DNA from 4 places in the Salinispora goodfellowii genome. Region 1 is predicted to be linked to each of the others. Evidence: riboswitches for the same ligand, from Rfam matches in the RefSeq annotation. Region 1 holds a riboswitch; each other region holds the start of a gene.
The links. Region 1 has a riboswitch for cobalamin ahead of T398_RS18550 (ribonucleoside-diphosphate reductase subunit alpha). Riboswitches for the same ligand answer to the same signal wherever they lie in the genome.

Region 1 (5,570 bases):
GTCAGGTCGACGATGGTGACCGACCCGCCGCTCGACCTCGCCGACCCCCGCACCTGGGCGGCGGAGATCCCCGCGGTGAACGGCATCTGCACCGCCTCGTCCCTGGCCCGCTTCTACGCGGGCCTGATCGGTGCGGTTGACGGTGTCCGGATCCTCGATCCGGCCACCCTCGCCGCCGCCACCCGGGAACAGGCCAACGGCGTCGACCAGGTGCTGCGGGTGCCGACCCGGCCGGCGCTCGGCTTCGGCCTGCCCCTGCCGGAGCAGCCCTGGTGGTCGTCGACCGCCTTCGGCTTCCCCGGGCACGGCGGCTCGCTCGGCTACGCCGACCCGGCCAGTGGGATCGCCTTCGGATACGTGACGAACGGGCTGCGCGTCACGATGGCCCCGGACCCGCGGACGGTGGCCCTGATCGAGGCCCTCCAGTCGGTGCTCTCCCACCAGCCGGTCTGAACGGGTTTCCCGGATACGGTCGCGGGAACTGTCGTGGGGTGTTCACCCGAACGCACCACGACGGCTACCTGGTCAGCACCGAACGCGAGCGTCTCGACCTCGACCTGGTGCACCATTGGCTTGCCACTGACACGTACTGGGCCCGTGGATGGGCCCGGGCGACGGTGGTGCGTGCCTTTGCGAACTCCATCGGCTTCGGTGTCTATCGCCCCGGGGACGGACACCAGGTGGCGGTGGCCCGGGTGGTCACCGACCGGGCCACCTTCGCCTGGGTCTGCGACGTGTATGTCGACCGGGCCGAGCGCGGTCGTGGACTGGGCACCTGGCTCGCGGGCCAGGTCCGCGACCATCTCACGGACCTCGGCATCCACAAGATTCTGCTGGACACGGATGACGCGCACGGCGTCTACGCCAAGGTGGGCTTCGGTCCGCTCCGGCGGCCGGACCGGTGGATGCAGCTCGATTAGCGAGATGGGTGTCAGGTCCTGAAGACGCACACCGTAAGCGGGCGTGTGGTAGCGCCTCCTGGCGAACGTTTCGGGCGCAGGGCGTCGCGTGCTTATTCGCTGCCTCCGGTGCGTGGGTGGCGAAGTGCGAAATCGGTGGCGATGTCGTCGAAGGTGGTCCACCTGATGCCCGCATGCTGGTTGATGTGCTCGATAATTCGTTCGAGCATCAGAAGCACCTGCGGTCGTCCCGACACATCTGGATGGATGGTAAGGGGGAATACGCCGTAGTCCAGCTCCCGATAGACCCAGTCGAACTGGTCGCGCCACATCTCCTCGAGCTGTCGCGGGCTGACGTAACCGTGGCTGTTCGGGCTGGCCTTGATGAACATCATCGGTGGCACGTCATCGAGATACCAGTTCGCCGGAATTTCGATGAGATCGGTCTCCTCGCCGTGGACCAATGGCTTCATCCAGTCCTCGGCCTTCGCGGAGTAGTCGACTTTGGTCCAGGTTTCACCCACGCAAACCCGGTGGACGGTGAAGTCGTTGCGCATCAGCGAGTGGTCGTAGCGGATGCCCCGCTCAAGTAGCAGCTTGTGCGTGACCGGAGAGAACTCCCACCACGGCGCGGCGTAGCCCCTGGGATGTTCGGCTACCGACTCGATCAGGTCTATGCACCGGTCCAGGACGGCGGCCTCCTGCGTTTGACTCATCGCGAGCGGGTTTTCATGGCTGTACCCGTGTAGGCCTATTTCGTGACCGGCATCCACGATCTGCCGGAACTGGTTGGGAAACGTCTCGATGGAGTGCCCAGGCACGAACCAGGTGCTCGGAATATTGTATTTTTCAAACAGATTTAGAAGGCGTGGCGTGCCGACTTCCCCAGCGAAAATGCCACGGGAAATGTCGACGGGCGATTTTTCGCCGCCGTACGATCCCAACCAGCCCGCGACTGCGTCCACGTCGACGCCAAACGCGCACAGAACTTCCTTCGGCATCCCGTATGTCCTTTTTCGTCCCGCCTCGGTGATGGCAGCCGAGGATGAGCTCGATTCTTCACGGGTTTTCGGCAGCTGGCAGGGGCTTTGGCGGCATGCCACGCTGAGCGGGTGGTCGGTGGAAGTGGCGAACTATGGTGTCTGGTATGTCGATCACAGATCAGGCGTTGGCGATCGAGGCGGCGGAGGCGGGGGCGACGGTCGTTCGCTCCCACTACGGATCCCCGCTGACCCAGTTTTCGAAGGGCGGGGACGACTTCGCCACCACAGCGGACCTCGCGGCAGAGAAGGCCATCCTGGACACCCTGCGCGCGGCGCGTCCCGATGACGCCCTGGTCGGGGAGGAGAGCGGGCGCACGGGCACCGGCGACAGCGGGCGGATGTGGCTGGTCGACCCGTTGTGCGGGACGTTGAACTTCGCCGCGCGCACCATGCTGGTCGCGGTCAACGTGGCGCTGCGGAGCGATACGCAGCCCACCGTCGCCGCCGCCGCAGACCCGTTCAGCGACGAGGTGTTCTGGACCGACGGCACCGCCGCCTACGTCCGCCAGGGCGGTACGGACGAGCGGCTCATCCCGTCGGCTGACTCGAAGCTGGTGGACCTCAACCTCTATCCGCCGTTTCCCAACGGGGGCGACTTCCAAGTCGCGCGGATGCTCACCGACACGAGTTTCGTCGCACGGTTCCACCCGCGCGTGGTCGCCAGCACCCTGGCGGTGACGTGGGTCGCCGCCGGCCGCCGCGCCGGCTACGTCACCGACGGCAACCAGTTGCGGGACAGCGTGCACTTCGCGGCCGGGATCGCCCTCTGCGAGGCGGCGGGTTGCGTGGTCTCCGGGATCGACGGACGGCCGCCGCACACCGGGCTGGGCGGTCTTGTCGTGGCTGCCGACGAGCAGACGCACAGCGCCCTGCTGGCGTCCATCGAAAACCAGCGGGCGCGGCAGAGCTGAGCAAGGGTAGGGTCGCCCGGCTGTTGGACAGTCGCGAGGGCGAGGAGGACTCCTACGTGCAGCGGGTGACGATCAGTCGGGACGGGGTGGCACTGTCCTGCCTCGTGGGTGGCTCGGGCGACGATGTGGTCGTGCTGTTGCACGGGCTGGCCGGCAGCGCGGCGGAGCTGGTGCCCACGGCGGAGGCGCTGCCGGAGCACCGAGTGATCATGGTGGATCAGCGCGGTCACGGTCATTCGACCCGGCGGCCGGAGGACCTTTCTCGCCAGGCCTACGTTGACGATGTGGCCGTCGTCGTCGCGGAACTCGCCGGTGGTGCACCGGTGACGGTCGTGGGTCAGTCTATGGGTGGGCACACGGCGCTGTTGTTCGCCGCAAGGCATCCCGAGCTGGTGCGCCGGCTGGTGCTGCTGGAGGGCGGGGTCGGGGGCCGCGAGGAGCGGGGGGACTACCCGGCCGAGCTGGGTGCCTTCTTCGCCTCGTGGCCGGTGCCGTTCGCCGATGTTCGCCAGGCCGGCGAGTTTCTGGGCGACACCCCGGTGGCCCAGGCCTGGCTGCGGGACCTGGACCGGCGCCCGGACGGGCTCTGGCCACGGTTCGAGCCGGCGGTGATGCGGGACGCCATCGCGGCCGTCGCGGCCCGGGCCTGCTGGGACGAGTGGCAGCAGGTCACGGCACCCACCCTGCTGGTGCTGGGCGAGCACGGGATCATCCCCGCCGCCGAGGTGCGGCGCATGGTGTCCCTGCGTCCGGACGTCGAGCAGGTCGTCGTTGCCGACGCCGGGCACGACGTCCACCTCGAAGACCGGGACGCCTGGATTCGCGCCCTGCGGCAGTTCCTCAGCCGCTGACACGCCCGGCACGACATCTGGTGTTGCATGTCGGGTGGGGGCGGCATATATGGTGTCTCCCGCAGCTGGTTCGGCGCTCCCCCGGGGAGTGGCCGAGGCAAGAGGGAACCCGGTGAAAATCCGGGACTGCCCCGCAGCGGTGAGTGGGAACGACCGCCGTCATCACGCACTGGGCTGATCGAAGCCTGGGAAGCGACGGCCAGTAGGCGACCCGGGTCCCCCGGGCGTGCCCGCGAGTCCGAAGACCTGCCAGCGCGCCGCACGCGACGCGTGCGGCGGTCGGCGGCCGCGCGGGACGGCCGACGCCCGCAGCCGTCCGGCGTGGTTACCCCACCGGGCGAATGATCGTGGCGTCCCCCCGTGTGTTCGTCGACCTCGTCGGCGGAGGAGGGGGAGATGACGACAACGCGGGAACGCGCCACGAACGGCTCGGCCGGGGAGACGACGGCGACGCGGGACGGCACCACGAACGGTCCGGCCGGTGCGGAGCAGCAGCGGCGGCAGGTGATGGAGGTCCGCAAGCGCAACGGCGACACCGAGCCGGTGGACGTCAACAAGATTGTCCGCGCGGTGGAGCGGTGGGTCGGCGACCTGAACGAGGTGGACCCGCTGCGGGTGGCGACCAAGACGATCAGCGGCCTGTACGACGGGGCGACCACGGCCGAGCTGGACCGGCTGTCGATCCAGACGGCGGCGGAGCTGATCGGCGAGGAGCCGCAGTATTCGAAGCTGGCGGCGCGACTGCTGGCCGCGTACGTGGACAAGGAGGTCCGGGGGCAGCAGGTCGCGAGCTTCAGCCAGTCCATCCGGTACGCCCACGGCCTCGGGCTGATCAGCGACGACACCGCCGCCTTCGTGTCCCGCAACGCCCGCAAGCTGGACGACGCGGTGGACCCGGCCGGCGACCTGCGGTTCGAGTACTTCGGGCTGCGTACCGTCGCGGACCGCTACCTGCTGCGGCACCCGCAGTCGCGGCTGGTGGTGGAGACCCCGCAGTACTGGCTGCTGCGGGTGGCCTGCGGGCTGTCCCAGACCCCGGCCGAGGCGATCGGGTTCTACCGGCTGATGTCGTCGCTGGCGTACCTGCCCAGCTCGCCCACGTTGTTCAACTCCGGCACCCGGCACACCCAGATGTCCTCGTGTTTCCTGGTCGACTCGCCCCGCGACGAGCTGGACTCCATCTACCAGCGGTACCACCAGGTCGCGAAGCTGTCGAAGTTCTCCGGCGGCATCGGCATCGCCTGGTCGCGGGTCCGGGGCCGGGGCGCGCTGATCCGGGGAACGAACGGCCGGTCGAACGGCATCGTGCCGTTCCTGAAGACCCTCGACGCCGGCGTCGCCGCGGTCAACCAGGGCGGCCGGCGTAAGGGTGCGGCCTGCGTCTACCTGGAGCCGTGGCACCCCGACATCGAGGAGTTCCTGGAGTTGCGGGACAACACGGGCGAGGACGCCCGGCGTACGCACAACCTGAACCTGGCCAACTGGCTCCCGGACGAGTTCATGCGCCGGGTCGAGGCGGACGGGGACTGGTCGCTGGTTGACCCGTCCGACGCCCCGGAGCTGCCCGACCTGTACGGCGCGGAGTTCGACGCCGCCTACCGGGTCGCGGAGAAGAAGGCGGTCCGTACGGTCAAGGCGCGGGACCTGTACGGGCGGATGATGCGCACCCTGGCGCAGACCGGCAACGGGTGGATGACCTTCAAGGACCGCGCGAACGCGCTCTCCAACCAGACCGGGGAGCCCGGCAACACGATTCACCTGTCGAACCTCTGCACCGAGATCCTTGAGGTCAACAACGACGCCGAGACGGCGGTGTGCAACCTGGGCTCGGTCAACCTGGGCGCCCACGTCACCACCGACGGGGTG
Region 2 (5,570 bases), on a different contig from region 1:
CGGCTGACCGCCCGGGACATCAGCCGCTTTCGGGGCATCGGCGCCACCCGCGCCACGGACGGTCGACCACTGCTGGCGGTGCTGCGTGCCTATCGGGTCGCGGCGGCCATCATCACAGACGCTGTCGCCGAGCATGCCCCGCCCGGGCTGACCGTCGCCGACCTTGCCGCATTGGTGCAGGCCCTGGTCGCCGCGCTCGATGAGCTGTCCGAGGCGTTGGCCAACGGCTACCAGCACAAGGCCGCCGAGTTGATCACCGACCGGCGCCGACTGATCGACGAGTTCCTGCACGATCTGCTCGCCGGTCGCCAGACCTCGCCCGGCGCCCTCGCCGACCGTACCGAGCAGCTCAACGTTCGCGTCCCCGCGAGCTTCGGTCTCCTCCTCGCCGTCGGCGGCCCGGCGAGTCCGGAGGCCCACCCCGCCCGCGTCGCCGTGCTCGTTGCGGCTCCAGCCGTCGGCGCGGACCACGGCCCGGTCGACCTGAGTACCGGTGCGCTGCTGAGCACGGTGCGGGCCGGCGCGGGTGTCCTGCTGCTCCCGGACGAGCACGATCGGTCCGCGGTGGCGGCGGCCGTGGCCGCGGACGGTTGGCGGGCCTGTCTGATCAGCGGCGCCTCCCCGGCGACCCTGCCGCAGGACTATCGGGCAGCGGTTGCCGCGCTCAAGCACGCACCCGTGGCGGCGTTCGCCCGCCGGACCGTCCTCGACCGCGGCGACGCGCTCACCGTCGCGGTACTGCACGGAGCGCCCCCCGTTGACCGTGCCGCACTGCACGCCGCGGTCCTCGGCCCGGTGCTCACCCCCGCCAACACCCACCTGCTCGAAGGCCTGCACGCGTACCTCACCCACGGGTCGGCGAGCGAGGCCGCGACCGCGGTTGGACTGCACCCGCAGACCATGCGCCATCGGCTTCGCCGGCTCACCGAGCTCACCGGCCGCAGCCTGACCCACTCCTGGGACCGGCTCGTGCTCGCGGTGACGCACGCCTCACTCCCGCCGCCCCCGGGGTGGTGAGCCGGCCGATGCCTTCCCGCGGGCTTGGTGCCCCCGTTGGCGTGCATCCTCAGCGCGTCATCAGGTGGCGTACAGACGGCACTCAGCCATGGGTGGTGCACTGGAGGCCGGCGGCGCTGGAGTTTCAAGGAGGAGCGGCATGGGCTGGTTCAGTCGGAAGCGGTCGCGTACCTGGGGATCAGACGGGGTGCCGACGAAGCTCGACCGGGAGGGCACCCGCGCGGACCTGGTGGCGCTGGAGCAGTTCGTCGCCAGCCGGACCGGGGTCGAGTTCTACCTGGAGCCGGAGACGACGGCGACGGACACGACGGTGGTGGCGATCGCACATGACGGCGAGTGGATCCGCCGCCGTACCGGGTCGCCGCGGGTTGCCGCATCACTCGCCCGCCGGCTGGCCCTGCCGCTCTACGAAGCGGCCAAGATGGGCTATCCGGAGCGGATGCGCGCCTGGAACCGGGCCCACCCGGAGCGGCGCCTGCGGTAGCCGCCGCGCCCTCCGGGGCCGTTGCACCGGGACCGGTTGACCGCTGGTCTCCCCTCGTTTCGTTGACCGGAACGTATTGGTGTGGCAGAGTTCGCGGCCGGACGGCAGTGAAGGAAGCCGGTGTGAATCCGGCGCGGTCCCGCCACTGTCACCGGGGAGTGATCTTCCTTGCGGAGCCACGACCGTGCGTCGCGCGGTTGGAAGGCCGGGGGTGAGCGTCGATCCGGGAGCCAGGATACTTCGGCCGTCGGTGCACCCCAGGGCGTGGATACCCGAGGAGGAACCGATGACGCGTAGCGTCCCAGCTATCGACAGCTGTCGCATTATCCTGGCGGGCGGCGGTATGCCCGCGACCGGTCCGTGGCCGGGCGCCGCCGCGACTGGCCCCGCCGCCGAGAATGTCCCCGCTGCCGTGCTTGGTGCCGCCGTTCTCGGCCCCGCTGCCCGCGGTTGATCGCTGCCTGACGCGGGCCCGGTCGGCCGCCCAGTCGGGTGGCCCGAGACGGCGCCCGTGAAGCCGAATCATCTCCCGTTTCGCTGATCGTCCGCCCCTCGACGCGGGCTTCACTCTCCGGAGCTTCCCGTGCGCATTCTGTTGCTATCTACCGCCGACACCGACCTGCTCGCCGCGCGAGCCAGCGGGGCCGACTACCGCCTGGCCAACCCGACCCGGGTGGCCGTTGACGGCGTACCGGAACTGCTCGACGGCGTGGAACTGGCCGTCGTCCGCCTGCTCGGTGGCCGGGCCGCGTGGCCGGACGGATTGGCGGCGGTCCTCGCCTCGGACGTGCCAACGGTGCTGCTGGGCGGGGAGAGCGTCCCCGACGCCGAGCTGACCGCCGCCTCCACCGTGCCCTCCGGTGTCGCCACCCAAGCCCTCTCCTACCTGGTCGAGGGGGGCCCGGAGAACCTGGCGCAGCTGGCCCGGTTCCTGTCCGACACGGTGCTGCTCACCGGCGAGGGGTTCGCGCCCCCCACACCGACCCCGGCGTACGGGATGCACGGTGACTGGTCGACCGACCCGGACCGGCCGACCGTCGGGATCGTCTTCTACCGGGCGCACGCGCTCGCCGGCAACACCGCCTTCGTGGACACGCTCGCCGGCGCCGTGGAGGCCGCGGGGGGCAACGCGGCACCGATCTTCTGCGGCTCGCTGCGTGGGCTGACCGCCGGCGCGGGCCCACTGGAGCTCTTCGCCCGCTGTGACGCCCTGCTGGTCACCGTGCTCGCCGCCGGGGGCACCGTGGCCACCGACGCAGCCGGTGGTGGGGACGAGGACGCCTGGGACGTGGGCGCGCTCGCCGCCCTCGACCTGCCGGTCATCCAGGCGCTCTGTCTCACCAGCACGCGGGAACAGTGGGCCGCCAGCGACGCCGGACTATCGCCTTTGGACGCGGCGATGCAGGTGGCGATCCCCGAGTTCGACGGGCGGATCGTCACCGTGCCGTTCTCGTTCAAACAGCTCGACGCCGACGGGCTGTCGGTCTACGCGCCGGACCCGGAGCGCGCCGCCCGGGTGGCCGGAATCGCCGTCCGGCACGCCCGGCTGCGGCACCTGCCGAACGCCGGCAAGCGGGTGGCGGTGGTGCTCAGCTCGTACCCGACGAAGCACTCCCGGGTCGGCAACGCCGTCGGCCTGGACACCCCGGCCAGCGCGGTGCGGCTGCTCGCCGCGCTCGCCGCCGCCGGCTACGACCTCGGCGCGACGCCCGTCCCGGACGACGGGGACGCCCTCATCCACGCCCTCATCGCCGCCGGCGGCCACGACGTCGAGTGGCTCACCCCCGAGCAGCTCGCCACCGCCAGCGCGCGGGTGCCGCGGGAGACGTACCGGCGGTGGTTCGACCAGGTGCCGGCGCCGCTGCGCGCCGCCATGGTCCGCCACTGGGGGGAGCCGCCGGGGGAGCTGTACACCGACGGCGGCGACCTCGTCCTGGCCGGTCTGCGGTTCGGCAACGTGGTCCTGCTGATCCAGCCGCCCCGCGGCTTCGGGGAGAACCCGATCGCCATCTACCACGACCCGGACCTGCCCCCCAGTCACCACTACCTGGCCGCGTACCGGTGGCTGGCCGCCCCCGCCACGACCGGGGGCTTCGGCGCGGACGCCGTGGTACACCTGGGCAAGCACGGCACCCTGGAGTGGCTGCCGGGCAAGGGCCTCGGGCTGGCCGCCGACTGCGCCCCGGACGCGGTCCTCGGTGACCTGCCGCTGGTGTACCCGTTCATCGTCAACGACCCGGGGGAGGGGACGCAGGCCAAGCGCCGCGCGCACGCGGTCGTCGTCGACCACCTGGTGCCGCCGATGGCCCGCGCCGAGACCTATGGGGACCTGGCGAAGCTGGAGCAACTACTCGACGAGTACGCCACCGTGCAGGCGCTCGACCCGGCGAAGGCGCCCGTCGTACGAGGACAGATCTGGGAGCTGGTGCGCACCGCGGAACTGCACCACGACCTGCACCAGTCGGAGATGCCGGCCGCCGATGACTTCGACGACTTCGTGTTGCACCTCGACGGTTACCTCTGCGAGGTCAAGGACGTGCAGATCCGCGACGGCCTGCACGTGCTGGCCGAAGCACCCGGCGGCGAAGCGCGGGTCAACCTGGTGCTCGCCGTGCTGCGTGCCCCACAGGTGTGGGGCGGGACCCGGGCCCTGCCCGGCCTGCGGCAGGCCCTCGCCGCCAGCTACGGCCTGGACGAGTCCGCGCTGCTCGCCGTGCCCGGAGCCCGGGTGCGGGTACCGGCCGCGCTGACCGACGCCGCCGGTGGGCCGGCCGGCACCGCCGCCGACGCCGTCGACCTGATCGAGGGTCTGGCCCGGCGCCTCGCCCTCGGGATGGAGACGCTCGGCTGGCCGGCCGACCGGGCGCAGGAGGTCGTCGTCGAGGTCACCGGCCGGGCGATTCCGGAGGCCGCCGCGGTGCTGCGCTTCGCCGCCACCGAGCTGGTGCCGCGGCTGGAGCGCACCACCGACGAGCTGGCGCACACCCTCGCCGCCCTCAACGGGCGGTTCGTGCCCCCCGGCCCGTCCGGATCACCCACCCGAGGTCTGGTCAACGTGCTGCCCACCGGTCGCAACTTCTACTCGGTCGACCCGAAGGCGATCCCCAGCCGCAACGCCTGGGACGTCGGCGTGGCCCTGGCCGACTCGCTGCTGAGCCGGCACCTCGCCGACACCGGGGTGTACCCGCGCTCGGTCGGGCTCACCGTGTGGGGCACCAGCGCCATGCGGACGCAGGGCGACGACATCGCCGAGGTGCTCGCGTTACTCGGCTGCCGACCCACCTGGGACGACCGGTCCCGGCGGGTGACCGGAGTCGAGGTGCTGCCCCTAGCCGAGTTGGGTCGCCCCCGCATCGATGTGACCGTCCGCATCTCCGGCTTCTTCCGGGACGCCTTTCCGCACGTGGTGGCGCTCATGGACGACGCGGTACGACAGGTGGCCGCGCTGGACGAGCCGGCCGCGGACAACCACCTCCGGGCGCACGTGGCCTCAGACCTCGCCGGGCACGGCGACGAGCGCCGGGCCACCGCGCGGATCTTCGGATCGAAGCCGGGCGCGTACGGGGCCGGGCTGCTTCCGCTGATCGACGCCCGGAACTGGCGCAGCGACGCCGACCTGGCCGAGGTGTACGCGGTGTGGGGCGGCTACGCGTACGGGCGGGGGCTGGACGGCCGACAGGCCCGTACCGACATGGAACGCGCCTTCGCGCGGATCGCCGTGGCGGTGAAGAACCAGGACACCCGGGAGCACGACATCGTCGACTCCGACGACTACTTCCAGTACCACGGCGGGATGGTGGCGATGGTCCGACACCTCACCGGCGCCGCCCCGGCCGCGTACGTCGGCGACTCGGCGATGCCGCACGACGTGCGGACCCGCACCCTCAGCGAGGAGACCCGCCGGGTGTTCCGGGCCCGGGTGGTCAACCCGAGGTGGGTCGCGGCGATGCGCCGGCACGGCTACAAGGGCGCATTCGAACTGGCGGCCACCGTCGACTACCTGTTCGGCTACGACGCCACCGCAGGTGTGGTCGACGACTGGATGTACGAGCGGCTCGCCGAGGCGTAC
Region 3 (5,570 bases), on a different contig from region 1:
AATGGTGAGAGCCATGAAGCGGGACCGGGATGAGATTTTCGTCGAGTACACAAAGTCGATCTGCCCGGTCTGCAAGGTGGTTGTCGACGGACAGGTCAACCTCCGCGACGACAAGGTCTACCTGCGGAAGCGCTGTCCGGAGCACGGCCAGTTCGAGGCGTTGGTGTACGGCGACGCGCGGATGTACCTCGACAGCGCCCGATTCAACAAGCCCGGCACGATCCCGCTGACCTTCCAGACCGAGGTGCGCGACGGTTGCCCGGCGGACTGCGGGCTGTGTCCGGAACACAAGCAGCATGCCTGTCTGGGCATCATCGAGGTCAACACCGGCTGTAACCTCGACTGCCCGATCTGCTTCGCCGACTCCGGTCACCAGCCCGACGGGTACGCCATCAGCCTGGCGCAGTGCGAGCGGATGCTCGACGTCTTCGTGGCGAGTGAGGGCGAGGCCGAGGTGGTGATGTTCTCCGGTGGAGAGCCCACCATCCACCGGCAGATCCTAGACTTCGTGGACGCCGCCCAGGTCCGCCCGATTCGGGCCGTCAACCTCAACACCAACGGAATCCGGCTCGCCAGCGACCGGAGGTTCGTGGCAGCGCTCGGCGAACGGAACCGTCCCGGCCGGGCGGTCAACATCTACCTGCAGTTCGACGGGTTCGACGAGCGAACACACCGGGAGATCCGGGGTCGGGACCTGCGTGAGATCAAGCAGCGCGCGTTGGACAACTGCGCCGAGGCCGGCCTGACCGTCACCCTGGTGGCCGCGGTCGAACGGGGGCTCAACGAGCACGAACTCGGCGCCATCATCAGCCACGGCCTGGCGCACCCGGCGGTGCGGAGCGTCTCGTTCCAGCCGGTCACCCACTCCGGCCGGCACACGCCCTTTGACCCGCTGACCCGGCTGACCAACTCCGACATCATTCACCTCGTCGCGCGGCAGCGGCCCGACTGGTTCCGGGCCGAGGACTTCTTCCCGGTGCCGTGCTGCTTCCCGACCTGCCGGTCGATCACCTATCTGCTCACCTCGGGCACGCCCGGCGCCGAGGATTTCGGGGTGGTGCCGATTCCCCGGCTGCTCGACGTGGCGGACCATCTCGACTACGTCACCAACCGGGTGGTGCCGGACCCCGCTGTCCGGGAAGCACTGGAGAAGCTGTGGTCTGCGTCGGCGTTCATGGGCACCGACACGACCAAGGTGCGCCTCGCCCAGACCGCCGCGGCGCTGGACTGTGCCGACGCCTGCGGCGTCAACCTACCCGAGGCGGTGGCGAACCTGACCGACCGGGCCTTCATGATCGTGATCCAGGACTTCCAGGACCCGTACACCCTCAATGTGCGGCAGCTGATGAAGTGTTGCGTCGAGGAGATCACCCCGGATGGCAGACTGATCCCGTTCTGCGCCTACAACTCGGTCGGCTACCGGGAACAGGTCCGCGAGCAGATGTCCGGGGTGCCGGTCGCCGACGTGGTGCCCAACGCACTCGCGCTCCGCTCGATGATCACCGACTCTCCGTACGGGTCGAAGGTCGCCCAGCACCCGGACGGCGGCGTCGCCGCCGGACGGCGGGTGGCGCGGGACGCCACCAACGTCGGGCGGCGGATCCGGTGACGAGGAGTGAGCCCGCAGCGGATCCGAAGGGCTGCTGCGCCGCGGCTTACGGTTCGGACCTGGTCGCCCTGCTCCTCGGCGAGGCGTACCATCCCGGTGGTTCGTCGCTGACCCGCCGACTCGCCGCCCGACTGGGCCTGACCACCGGCGAACGCGTACTCGATGTGGCGAGCGGACGAGGCGCCAGCGCGCTGCTGCTGGCGTCCGAGTACGGCTGCACGGTGACCGGTGTGGACCTCGCCGGCTCCAACGTCGCGGTGGCCACCCGGGTGGCCCGGTCCGTTGGGCTCGCCGACCAGGTGCGGTTCCGGCGGGGAGACGCCGAGCGGCTGGCTGTCGACTCGCATTCGGTTGAGGTGGTGGTCTGCGAATGCGCCTTCTGCACCTTCCCCGACAAGCCCACCGCAGCGGGGGAACTGGCCCGGGTGCTGGTCCCGGGCGGTCAACTCGGGCTGGCCGATGTTGTCGCCGTCCCCGACCGGCTGCCCCCCGAACTGACCGGGTTGGGAGCGTGGATCGCCTGCGTTGCCGATGCGCGCCCCCTCGATGAGTACGTCGCCCTGTTGGCGGGCGCAGGACTGACGACAACCCACACCGAACGGCACGACTCCGCGGTCACCACGATGATCGACCAGATCGAGGCGCGCCTGACCGTGCTGCGGCTGACCGCCGCGGATCAGGCGGCGGCGCTCGGCTTGGACTTCGACCGGGCCCCGGCGGTCTTGGCCGCGGCCCGGGCCGCGGTCGCCGACGGTGCGCTCGGCTACGCCCTCCTGACGGCCAGGAAACCGGGCTCTGGCCCGGGCTGAAGTTCCCGGCTCGTGGTGCAGCGTGGCGTCCGGTTTCGTCGTAGCCGGCGGAGGCGGGTAGCGATTGGTGTGAATCGACAGCTTGCCGTCCGGGCGGGTGCCCGATAGCCTCTCGCCGTCAAGGTGCACGGGAAGCCGGTGGAAGACCGGCGCGGCCCTCGCCACTGTGACCGGGTAGTGATCTCTGACTGTGCCACTGGGCCCAACCAGGTCTGGGAAGGCTGGAGTGAACGTCGATCCGGAAGCCAGGAGACCGGCCTTGACACGGATCTCATCCACGAGGTGCTGGAAGGGAAGGTCATTCGATGCATATCGCCGAGGGGTATCTCCCTCCGGAACAGGCGGCGGCGTGGTTCGTCGTGTCCGCGCCCTTCGTCGTCCACGGGAGTCGGGCCCTGGTCCGGCAGGTCCGGGCAGATCCAGACTCGAAACTGCTGCTCGGTGCGGCCGGTGCCTTCACCTTCGCGCTGTCCGCATTGAAGATCCCGTCGGTGACCGGGTCGAGTTCCCACCCGACCGGCACCGGGCTGGGGGCGGTGCTGTTCCGACCGCCGGTGATGAGCGTGCTGGGCGGCATTGTGCTGCTGTTCCAGGCGCTGCTACTGGCCCACGGCGGGCTGAGCACGCTGGGCGCGAACATCTTCTCGATGGCGATCGTCGGCCCGTGGGTGGCGTATGGGAGCTACACCATGGTCCGTCGCGCTGGCGGCGGACTGGGTCCGGCGGTGTTCGCCGCTGCGGCCCTGGGCAGCCTGGCGACGTACGGTGTCACCGTCGCCCAGCTGGCCCTGGCGTTCCCCGACCCGGTCTCCGGCGTCGGCGGTGCGCTGGCGAAGTTCGGCGGGATCTTCGCCGTGACCCAGATTCCGTTGGCGATCAGCGAGGGACTGCTGACCGTTCTGGTGGTCCGCCTGCTGAGTCGGACCAGCGGAGACGACCTGCGTCGGCTCGGCCTGCTGCGCCCGGCGGCGGAGGTACGGGCATGAGGCGCTTCTCCTGGGTGAACCTGCTGTTGCTGCTCGCGGTGCTGCTCCTGGCGGTGGTGCCGCTGGCGCTCGGCCTGGGGTCGGGGGAGGAACCCTTCTCCGGCGCGGACGCCCTCGCCGAGCAGGCCATCGTGGACGACCACCCCGACTACCAGCCGTGGTTCTCGCCGATCTACGAGCCGCCGTCGGCCGAGCTGGAGTCGGCGTTCTTTGCTCTCCAGGCCGCGCTCGGCGCCGGCCTGCTCGGCTACTACTTCGGTGTCGCCCGGACCCGGCAGCGGCAGCGCGACGCGGTCGATCGGCAGCGCGGTTAGCGTGTTCGCCCTCGACATCGCCGCGCACACCGGTCCCTGGCGAGGTCGGCACCCCGCCGAGAAGGCGCTGCTCGCGCTCGGGCTGCTGGTCTGCGCGGTGGCCCTGCCCACCTGGCCCGCCGCGCTCCTGTCCGGTGGCGCCGCGGCGGTGCTGCTGGCCGCCGCACGGGTGCCACTGGTCGTGGTGCTGCGGGCGGCCCGGGTGCCGCTGTTCTTCGTGGCCACCTCCACGGTCCCGTTGCTGGTGTCGATGCCGGCTCCGGCCCGACTGGCCATCGACCCCGCCGGCCTGCCGCTGGCGGCACAGACCGCGGGCCGCTCCGTGGCGGCGTTGACCTGCCTGCTGCTGTTCACCGCCACCACACCGTTGTCGGATGTCCTGCCACGACTGCACCGGCTGGGGATCCCCCCGGCGGTCACCGAGGTTGCCGCGTTGACGTACCGGATGCTCTTCCTGCTGGTGGAGAGCGTGCATGCGGTCCGGCAGGCGCAGGCGGCGCGGCTTGGCTTCCGTACCTGGCGGACCGCCTACCGGTCGCTGGCCGGACAGGCGGGGGCGGTGTTCGTTCGGGCGTTGCACCGGGCGCGGCGGCTGGAGGAGGGACTGGCGGTACGGGGCTACACCGGTTCACTCGCCGTGCAGGTGGCGGCGCACCGGGTGTCGGTGCCGTTCGTCGCGGCGACCACGGCGTTGCTCGGCGCGATTGCCACGGTCAGCACCGGGCTGGTGTCCCCTTGGTGAACGCCTCGCTACTGGAGTTCGATGAGGTGGGCTTCGCCTACCAGCCGGGCCGATCGATCCTGGCCGGGGTCAATCTTCGGATCGACCCCGGCCAGCGGCTGGCCGTGCTGGGTCCGAACGGTGGCGGCAAGACGACGCTGTTCCGACTGGCGGCCGGCGCGCTGCGGCCCGCCACGGGCCAGATCGCCGTCGCCGGCACCCGGGTACGGCACACCCGGGCCGGTCTTCGGGAGCTGCGGCAGCAGGTGCAGCTGGTCGTGCAGGACCCGGACGACCAGCTCTTCTCCGCCAACGTCTGGCAGGATGTCTCCTTCGGACCGGTCAACCTGGGGCTTTCGGCCACGCAGGTGCGGCGGCGCTGCGACGCGGCGCTGGCGGCGCTCGGTGTGTCGGCGCTCGCCGAGCGACCCACCCATCTACTCTCCTACGGCCAGCGCAAGCGGGTGGCCATCGCCGGTGCGGTCGCGATGCACCCGCGGCTGCTCATTCTCGACGAACCGACCGCCGGGCTCGACCCGGCCGGGGTGGAAGCACTGCTGCGCACCCTGGACGACCTACACACCGCGGGTACGACGGTGGTGCTCTCTACGCACGATGTCGACCTCGCCTTCCGCTGGGCGGACGCGGTGGCGGTGGTCTCGAGCGGTGGCGTGCGGACGGTAGCCACGGCGGACGGCCTTGCCGATGGGGGCCTGCTCGCGGCGGCAGACCTGGTGCCGGCGTGGGCGCCGTTGGTGCACCGGCTCCTGGACCGGATTCCGGAGCTGGCGGGGGCCCGTCCGCGGGCGGTGACCGAACTCGCCGCGCTGCTCAACGATGCCACCGGGGATGACCGGTGATCGCCGCAACCCGACGCGTGGCGTGGCCCGGGCGGCGGTCACGCCGCCCGGCACCCGTTGGTCAGGCCGTGCTGCGTCGGCGGCGCAGTAGCACCAGGCCGCCGGCCACCAGGACCAACAGGATCCCGCCGCCGATCGCCGCCGCCGTGCCGATCCCGCCGCCGCCGCCGTCGCCGTCGTTGTCGGTCGCCGCCACCGGGCTGGTTGCCGCGGGCCCCGTCGGCGGTGTGGTGGGCTCGGCCGCGGGGGACGACCCCGCCGGCGTCGGAGC
Region 4 (5,570 bases), on a different contig from region 1:
GCGAGGTCTTCGGGGTGCCGGGGGCGATGAGCTGGACCGAACTGGTCACCCCCGACCCGGAGGGCGCGAAGGTCTTCTACGAGCTGGTCTTCGGCTGGCAGCCGGACGAGCCGCCAACCGGTCCGGCCGGGCACACCGGCTGGCGCCTCGGCAGCCAGATCGTCGCCGGGATGACCACACCGCTCGGCGACTACCCGGCCGGCGCGCCCGCGTACTGGTCGGTGTACTTCGGGGTGGCGGACGTGGACGCGACCGCAGCCCGGGCCGCCGCCCTGGGCGGGGCGATCCTCGTGCCGCCCCGCGAGACCGCGGCCGGTCGCTGCACGGCCCTGCGCGACCCACAGGGCGCGCTCTTCAACGCGATCACCCCGCCCTGATCTCCAGCATCCCGTCAGATGCGGAGGCGGGGCGGACGGGTACCACCAGCGGGCCGTGCTCGCCGTCGATCACCTTCACGGTGGCGCGGTAGTGGCGAGCCAGCAGCTCCGTCGTGAGCACCTCCCGAGGGCTGCCGGCAGCGGCCACGTGACCGTCTGCGAGGAGCACCATCCGGTCGGCGTACTCGCCGGCGATGGAGAGATCGTGCATGGTCGCCACCACGGTCAGGCCGTGCGCCCGGCGGAGCTGGTCGACCAGTTCGAGGACGTCCTGTTGGTGGCCGATGTCCAGCGCGCTGGTCGGTTCGTCGAGCAGCAGCAGGGTGGCGCCCTGGGCGAAGGCTCGGGCCAGGAAGACCCGCTGCCGCTCGCCACCGGAGAGGGTGGCCAGTTCCCGGGCGTGGAATCCGGTGAGGTCCAGCCGGTCCAGGACATCGTGCGCGGCGGCCAGGTCGGCGGTGGACTCCCGGCCCAGCGGCGCGATGTACGGGGTGCGGCCGAGCAGCACGTAGTCCAGGACCGACATCCCGGCGGGCACCACCGGCGACTGGGCGACCGTCGCCACCACCCGGGCCCGGTCCCGGCGACGCAGCTGCTGGATCGGCGTACCGAAGAGGGAGACCGCGCCCCCGGTGGGCAGCAGGCCGCCGACGGCGCGCAGCAGCGTCGACTTGCCGGCGCCGTTCGGGCCGATCACGGTCACCCACTCGCCGGCGGCGACGCTCAGGTCGACCCCGGTGAGGACGGGTACGCCGGCCAGCCGGACCCGCAGGTCGCGTACCGCCACCGCCGGTGCGCTCATCCCAGCACCCGCCGGGCGCTGCGCAGGACCAGGACGAAGAACGGGCCGCCGAGCAGGGCGGTCACCACGCCGATCGGGATCTCCTCGGGGGCGGCGGCGGTCCGGGCGACCACGTCGGTCAGCGCCAGGAACGCCCCGCCGAAGAGCATCGACAGCGGCAGGATCACCCGGTAGCTGGAGCCGGCGAGCAGTCGTACGGCGTGCGGCACGATGATCCCGACGAAGCCGATCAGCCCGGACGCGGAGACCGCGGCGGCGGTGCCGAGCGAGGCCGCGGCGATCAGCAGGTAGCGGGACCGTTGCGGGTGCAGGCCCAGGCTGGTCGCCTCGTCGTCACCGACCGAGAGGACGTCCAACTCCCGCCGGTGCAGCAGCACCACCACGGCGGTCAGCAGGAAGTACGGCAGGACCAGCCGTACGTCGTGCCAGCCGGCGGTGGCGAGCCGCCCGAGCAGCCAGGCGTAGACCTGTTGGATGCTGTCCGAGTTGCGTTGCAGCAGGTATGTCTGCCCGGCGGAGAGGAAGGCGGAGACCGCCACCCCGGCCAGGATCAGGGTCGCCGGTGATCGGCTTCGGCCGCCGGCGGAGCCGAGCAGGTAGGTCAGCGTGACCGCGCCGATCGCGCCGACGAACGCGGCCAGCGGGATGGTGACCGGCAGCCCGGTGACCGCCCCGCCGACCCCGCCAGCGGTGATCACCACGGTGACCGCGAACCCGGCGCCGGCCGCTACCCCGAGCAGGTACGGGTCGGCCAGCGGGTTGCGGAACACGCCCTGGTAGGCGCCGCCGGCCAGGGCGAGCAACCCGCCGACGAGCAGGCCGAGTACGGCCCGGGGCAGGCGCAGCTCGGTGATGATGGCGATCTCCCGCTCGGTGAGCCCGCTGTCGAGGCCGACCCCGGGGAGGAGGTTCAGCAGCTCGACCGCGACGCTGCCGGGTGGCAGGCTGACCGGGCCGAGGGAGACGCCCGCCACCAGGGCGACCAGGACCGCGGCCAGCCCGGCGACGAGCCAGCCGGGCCGCAGCCCGGCGGGCCGAGCCGCCGGCCCGCCGGAGGGGCGGCCGGAGGGGCGGCCGGAGGGGCGCTGGGTTACCACCTGCCGCATGGGGATGCCTCTGCTATCGCCACAGCTCCAACGTCACGCGGGGACCTTCGCGGTCGCCTCGATGATCGTGCGGAGCAGGTCGACGACGCGCGGGCCCCACCGGGAGGCGACGTCGTCGTCGAGCGCGACGACCTGGCCCTCCTGCACGGCGGTGATCGTCGCCCAGCCGGGTCGGGCCTGGACCGACGCGATGCTCTGCTGGCAGCACTTGGTGTCGGCGAGGAAGACGAAGTCCGGGTTGGCCTGGACGATGATCTCCTCGGAGAGCTGCGGGTAGCCACCGCTCGCGCCGTCCGCGTCGGCCGGGTCGGCGATGTTCTCGAGCCCGGCGAGCGCGTAGAGCGAGCCGATGAAGGTCTTGCTGGTGGCGGTGTACAGCTCGGGGCCGAGCTCGTGGAAGTAGGTGAGCTTCTCCGCCCGCTGGGGCAGGTCGGCGACCAACTCCGCGATGTCGTCCTGCATCTGGCTGACCACGTCGGCGGCCTCGGCGGGGTGCCCGGTCAGCGTGCCCACCTCGGTGAGCTGCCGATAGGTGTCGTCCAGCGTGGCCGCCGCCGGGGTGAGGAAAACCGGGATCTTCAGCGTGGTGAGCTGGTCCACGATCTTGTTCTGGTCGTCGGCGAGCAGGACCAGGTCGGGGTTCTGGGCGGCGATCGCCTCGGCGTTCGGCTGGAAGCCGGAGAGGTCGGTCCGCGGTGCCTCCGCCGGATAGTTGGAGTTGTCGTCGACCGCGACGACCTGCGGCCCCGCCCCGATCGCGAAGAGCACCTCGGTGGCGGTCGGCGACAGCGAGACGATCTTCTCCGGCTGCTCGTCCAGCGTGAGCGAGCCAACGGTTACCGGGAAGGTCGCGGCGCTGGACGCGCCGTCGTCAGCGGGGGAGTCCGTGGTCTTCTCGGCGCAGCCGGCGAGCGCGAGCGCGGCCACCGCGAGGGCCGCGGTGAAGAACCGGGGGGTACGTCTGGACATCGGGCCTCCTGTCGGTCGAGGAGTTGGTGCTTCGCCGACAGGGACCGAGGTGCCCGTCCACGAGGCACCCTTCCTCGAGAGCGCGTATCGCGACCGACCGCAGGCGACCTGACTCGTCCCCGGGACAAGCCCGGGGCATCACAGTTGCGGGACAGCGCCGGTTTCCCACCGGCTTCGCTGCGGGATGGTCGGTAGCACGGTAGCGCACGGTCGGGCCGGGGCCCGGAGTTGGCCGCAGACGTGTGACGAGGTGGGGAGGGGTGGGGGCCCCGGGAAAGGGCCCCCACCCCAGATTCAGGAGACGGTGATGGTGACGTTGTCGACTGCTGCCTCGACGAGGCTCCCGCCGGCGGCGTCCGCCGCCGCCACCTGGATCTGGATCGACTGGCCGGCGTACGGCGTCAGGTCGAGGTTGGCCACCGACCAGGAGGCGCTGCGGTTGGTCGCCGCGCCGGTCTGGTTGAGCAGGGTGGTGGTGCCGCCGCTGTGCACGACGCTGACCCGGAAGTAGTCGGCCGAGGAGGCGTTCGAGTAGTGCGCCAGGTACCAGGCCAACGAGAGCGTCAGCGTGCCGCTCGACGGCAGGGCCACCGCCGGGGAGCGGGCGCTGGTCGCGCCGCCGTCGATGTCGTGGGTGCCCACCGAGGAGCCGGCGAGCCGGCCGGTGACCAGGTCGTTACCGCCCGCGTACGGGGTGAGCTGCTTGGCGCCGGAGTAGCTGGTCGCCTGGGCGGCACCCCGCTCCCACTGGCCGGTGGTGGCGGTGTCGGTGCCGTTGGGGTTGATCGTCCAGCCGGTCGCGGTCTCGAAGGTGTCCGCCCAGACCGTCTCCCCGCCGCCGCCACCGCCGCAGTACTGGTCCTCCTTGCCGATCGCCCGGTACGGGCAGTCGGCGTACTCGGAGAGGAGCAGCACCGCTTCGCGGTTACGGGCGGTCTCCGCCGGGATGACCTCGTCGGGTGGGTAGAAGCCGCCGCCCGCGGCGGAGCCGGGGTACAGCTCGAAGGTGTACGCCCAGATCCCGTGCGCCCCCCACATCCAGTCGATGCTGCTGCCATCGGTGATGTAGAGGTCGCTGGACTGCTGCGGGGTGTAGCCGTTGGTGGCCGCCATCTCCCCGCCGATGGTGGCGAAGGTGTTGTACTGGTCGGCCGTCATCCCCGGGGCGGTGTTGCTGTACGTGTAGCCGAACGGCCAGAGCACCAGCTCGGAGTAGGTGTGGAAGTCGATGTTGGCCTTGATCTGCTGGACTCCGCCCACGACCCGGCTGTCCACGAAGTCGCGCACCGCATCGGTCTCCGGGGCGGAGAAGGGCGACGGGCCCCGGTAGGTGCTCGACGAGGTGGAGCCGGAGGAGCCGCCGCAGCAGCCCCAGAGGTAGTCCCAGTTGCGGTTCAGGTCGGTGCCGACCCAGGACGAGCCGCTGTTGGGCTGCCGATTCTTGCGCCACGACCGGTACGAGCCGGTGGCGATGTCGTACTCGCTGCCGTCCGGGTTCACGGTCGGGATGATCCACAGCTCCCGGCTGTTGACCACGTTGGTGACCCGGGAGTTACTGCCGTAGTTGTCGGTGAAGAGGTTTAGCAGGTAGATCGCCATCTCCACGGTCAGGTGCTCCCGAGCGTGCTGCTGGGAGTTGAAGAGGATTTCCGGCTCGTCCTCGTCGGTCCCGACGTTGTCGGAGATCTTCACCGCCATCAGGTCCCGGCCCTCGTGCGAGGTGCCGATGCTGATCTTCCGCGCGATGCTGGGGTGCTCCGCCACCACCTGGTTCACCACGGCCGTCAGTTCGGCGTAGTTGTGGTAGTCGGAGTCGGCGGGCGGGAAGTCGAAGATGCCGACGTCCCCGTGGTCGTGATCGTGGCCGGTGGGGGTTACCGGCACCTCCTCCAGCTCGAAGCCCAGCCGGGTGATCGCGGCGGCCTCGGCGGCGGTGGCGGTGACGTGCAGGACACCGTGCTCGGAGTAGTCGATCGCGGCGCCGGTGCTGGCGACCGCGCTGCGGTCGGTCACGGTACGCGGGCCGAGCACCCGGTACTGGACGGCGGCCGACTCACCGCTGGGCTCCGGCGTGGTGTTCGCGGAGACCGGGGACGCGGCGAAGGTGAGCAGGCCGAACCCCGCGGCGACGACGAGCGCGAGGCGGCGGCGAAGGGTGGGGGTGCGGAAGGCCATGGACAACCTCCTGACGAGCGCGGGAAACCTTTCCCGCCTGGTACCGCACACTCCACCACTCAACGCATGGTCATATCAATGTTCTTCCATGTGTAAATTTAATGGCGCCCGTGGATCAGGACTTCGGTGCGTCGCCGTCCC

Region 2: linked by a shared signal. The riboswitch ahead of cobN (cobaltochelatase subunit CobN) and the one ahead of T398_RS18550 (ribonucleoside-diphosphate reductase subunit alpha) in region 1 are both predicted to bind cobalamin.
Region 3: linked by a shared signal. The riboswitch ahead of T398_RS09320 (energy-coupling factor ABC transporter permease) and the one ahead of T398_RS18550 (ribonucleoside-diphosphate reductase subunit alpha) in region 1 are both predicted to bind cobalamin.
Region 4: linked by a shared signal. The riboswitch ahead of T398_RS13510 (ABC transporter substrate-binding protein) and the one ahead of T398_RS18550 (ribonucleoside-diphosphate reductase subunit alpha) in region 1 are both predicted to bind cobalamin.

Annotation. Positions count from the first base shown of each region.
Region 1 is NZ_JCANTD010000021.1:43,843-49,412, reverse strand. It holds gene T398_RS18575 (serine hydrolase domain-containing protein) at 1-453, shown strand, start outside; gene T398_RS18570 (GNAT family N-acetyltransferase) at 492-920, shown strand; gene T398_RS18565 (polysaccharide deacetylase family protein) at 1,013-1,900, opposite strand; gene T398_RS18560 (inositol monophosphatase family protein) at 2,047-2,853, shown strand; gene T398_RS18555 (alpha/beta fold hydrolase) at 2,910-3,704, shown strand; cobalamin riboswitch at 3,754-3,972, shown strand; gene T398_RS18550 (ribonucleoside-diphosphate reductase subunit alpha) at 4,101-5,570, shown strand, end outside.
Region 2 is NZ_JCANTD010000006.1:192,988-198,557, forward strand. It holds gene T398_RS09640 (PucR family transcriptional regulator) at 1-1,017, shown strand, start outside; gene T398_RS09645 (hypothetical protein) at 1,157-1,501, shown strand; cobalamin riboswitch at 1,612-1,742, shown strand; gene cobN (cobaltochelatase subunit CobN) at 2,085-5,570, shown strand, end outside.
Region 3 is NZ_JCANTD010000006.1:129,366-134,935, forward strand. It holds gene T398_RS09310 (radical SAM protein) at 14-1,609, shown strand; gene T398_RS09315 (class I SAM-dependent methyltransferase) at 1,606-2,418, shown strand; cobalamin riboswitch at 2,523-2,694, shown strand; gene T398_RS09320 (energy-coupling factor ABC transporter permease) at 2,724-3,404, shown strand; gene T398_RS09325 (energy-coupling factor ABC transporter substrate-binding protein) at 3,401-3,718, shown strand; gene cbiQ (cobalt ECF transporter T component CbiQ) at 3,720-4,460, shown strand; gene T398_RS09335 (energy-coupling factor ABC transporter ATP-binding protein) at 4,457-5,299, shown strand; gene T398_RS09340 (copper resistance CopC family protein) at 5,361-5,570, opposite strand, start outside.
Region 4 is NZ_JCANTD010000011.1:49,275-54,844, reverse strand. It holds gene T398_RS13525 (VOC family protein) at 1-377, shown strand, start outside; gene T398_RS13520 (ABC transporter ATP-binding protein) at 364-1,179, opposite strand; gene T398_RS13515 (FecCD family ABC transporter permease) at 1,176-2,285, opposite strand; gene T398_RS13510 (ABC transporter substrate-binding protein) at 2,319-3,254, opposite strand; cobalamin riboswitch at 3,336-3,459, opposite strand; gene T398_RS13505 (M14 family metallopeptidase) at 3,549-5,429, opposite strand; gene T398_RS13500 (DUF4229 domain-containing protein) at 5,545-5,570, opposite strand, start outside.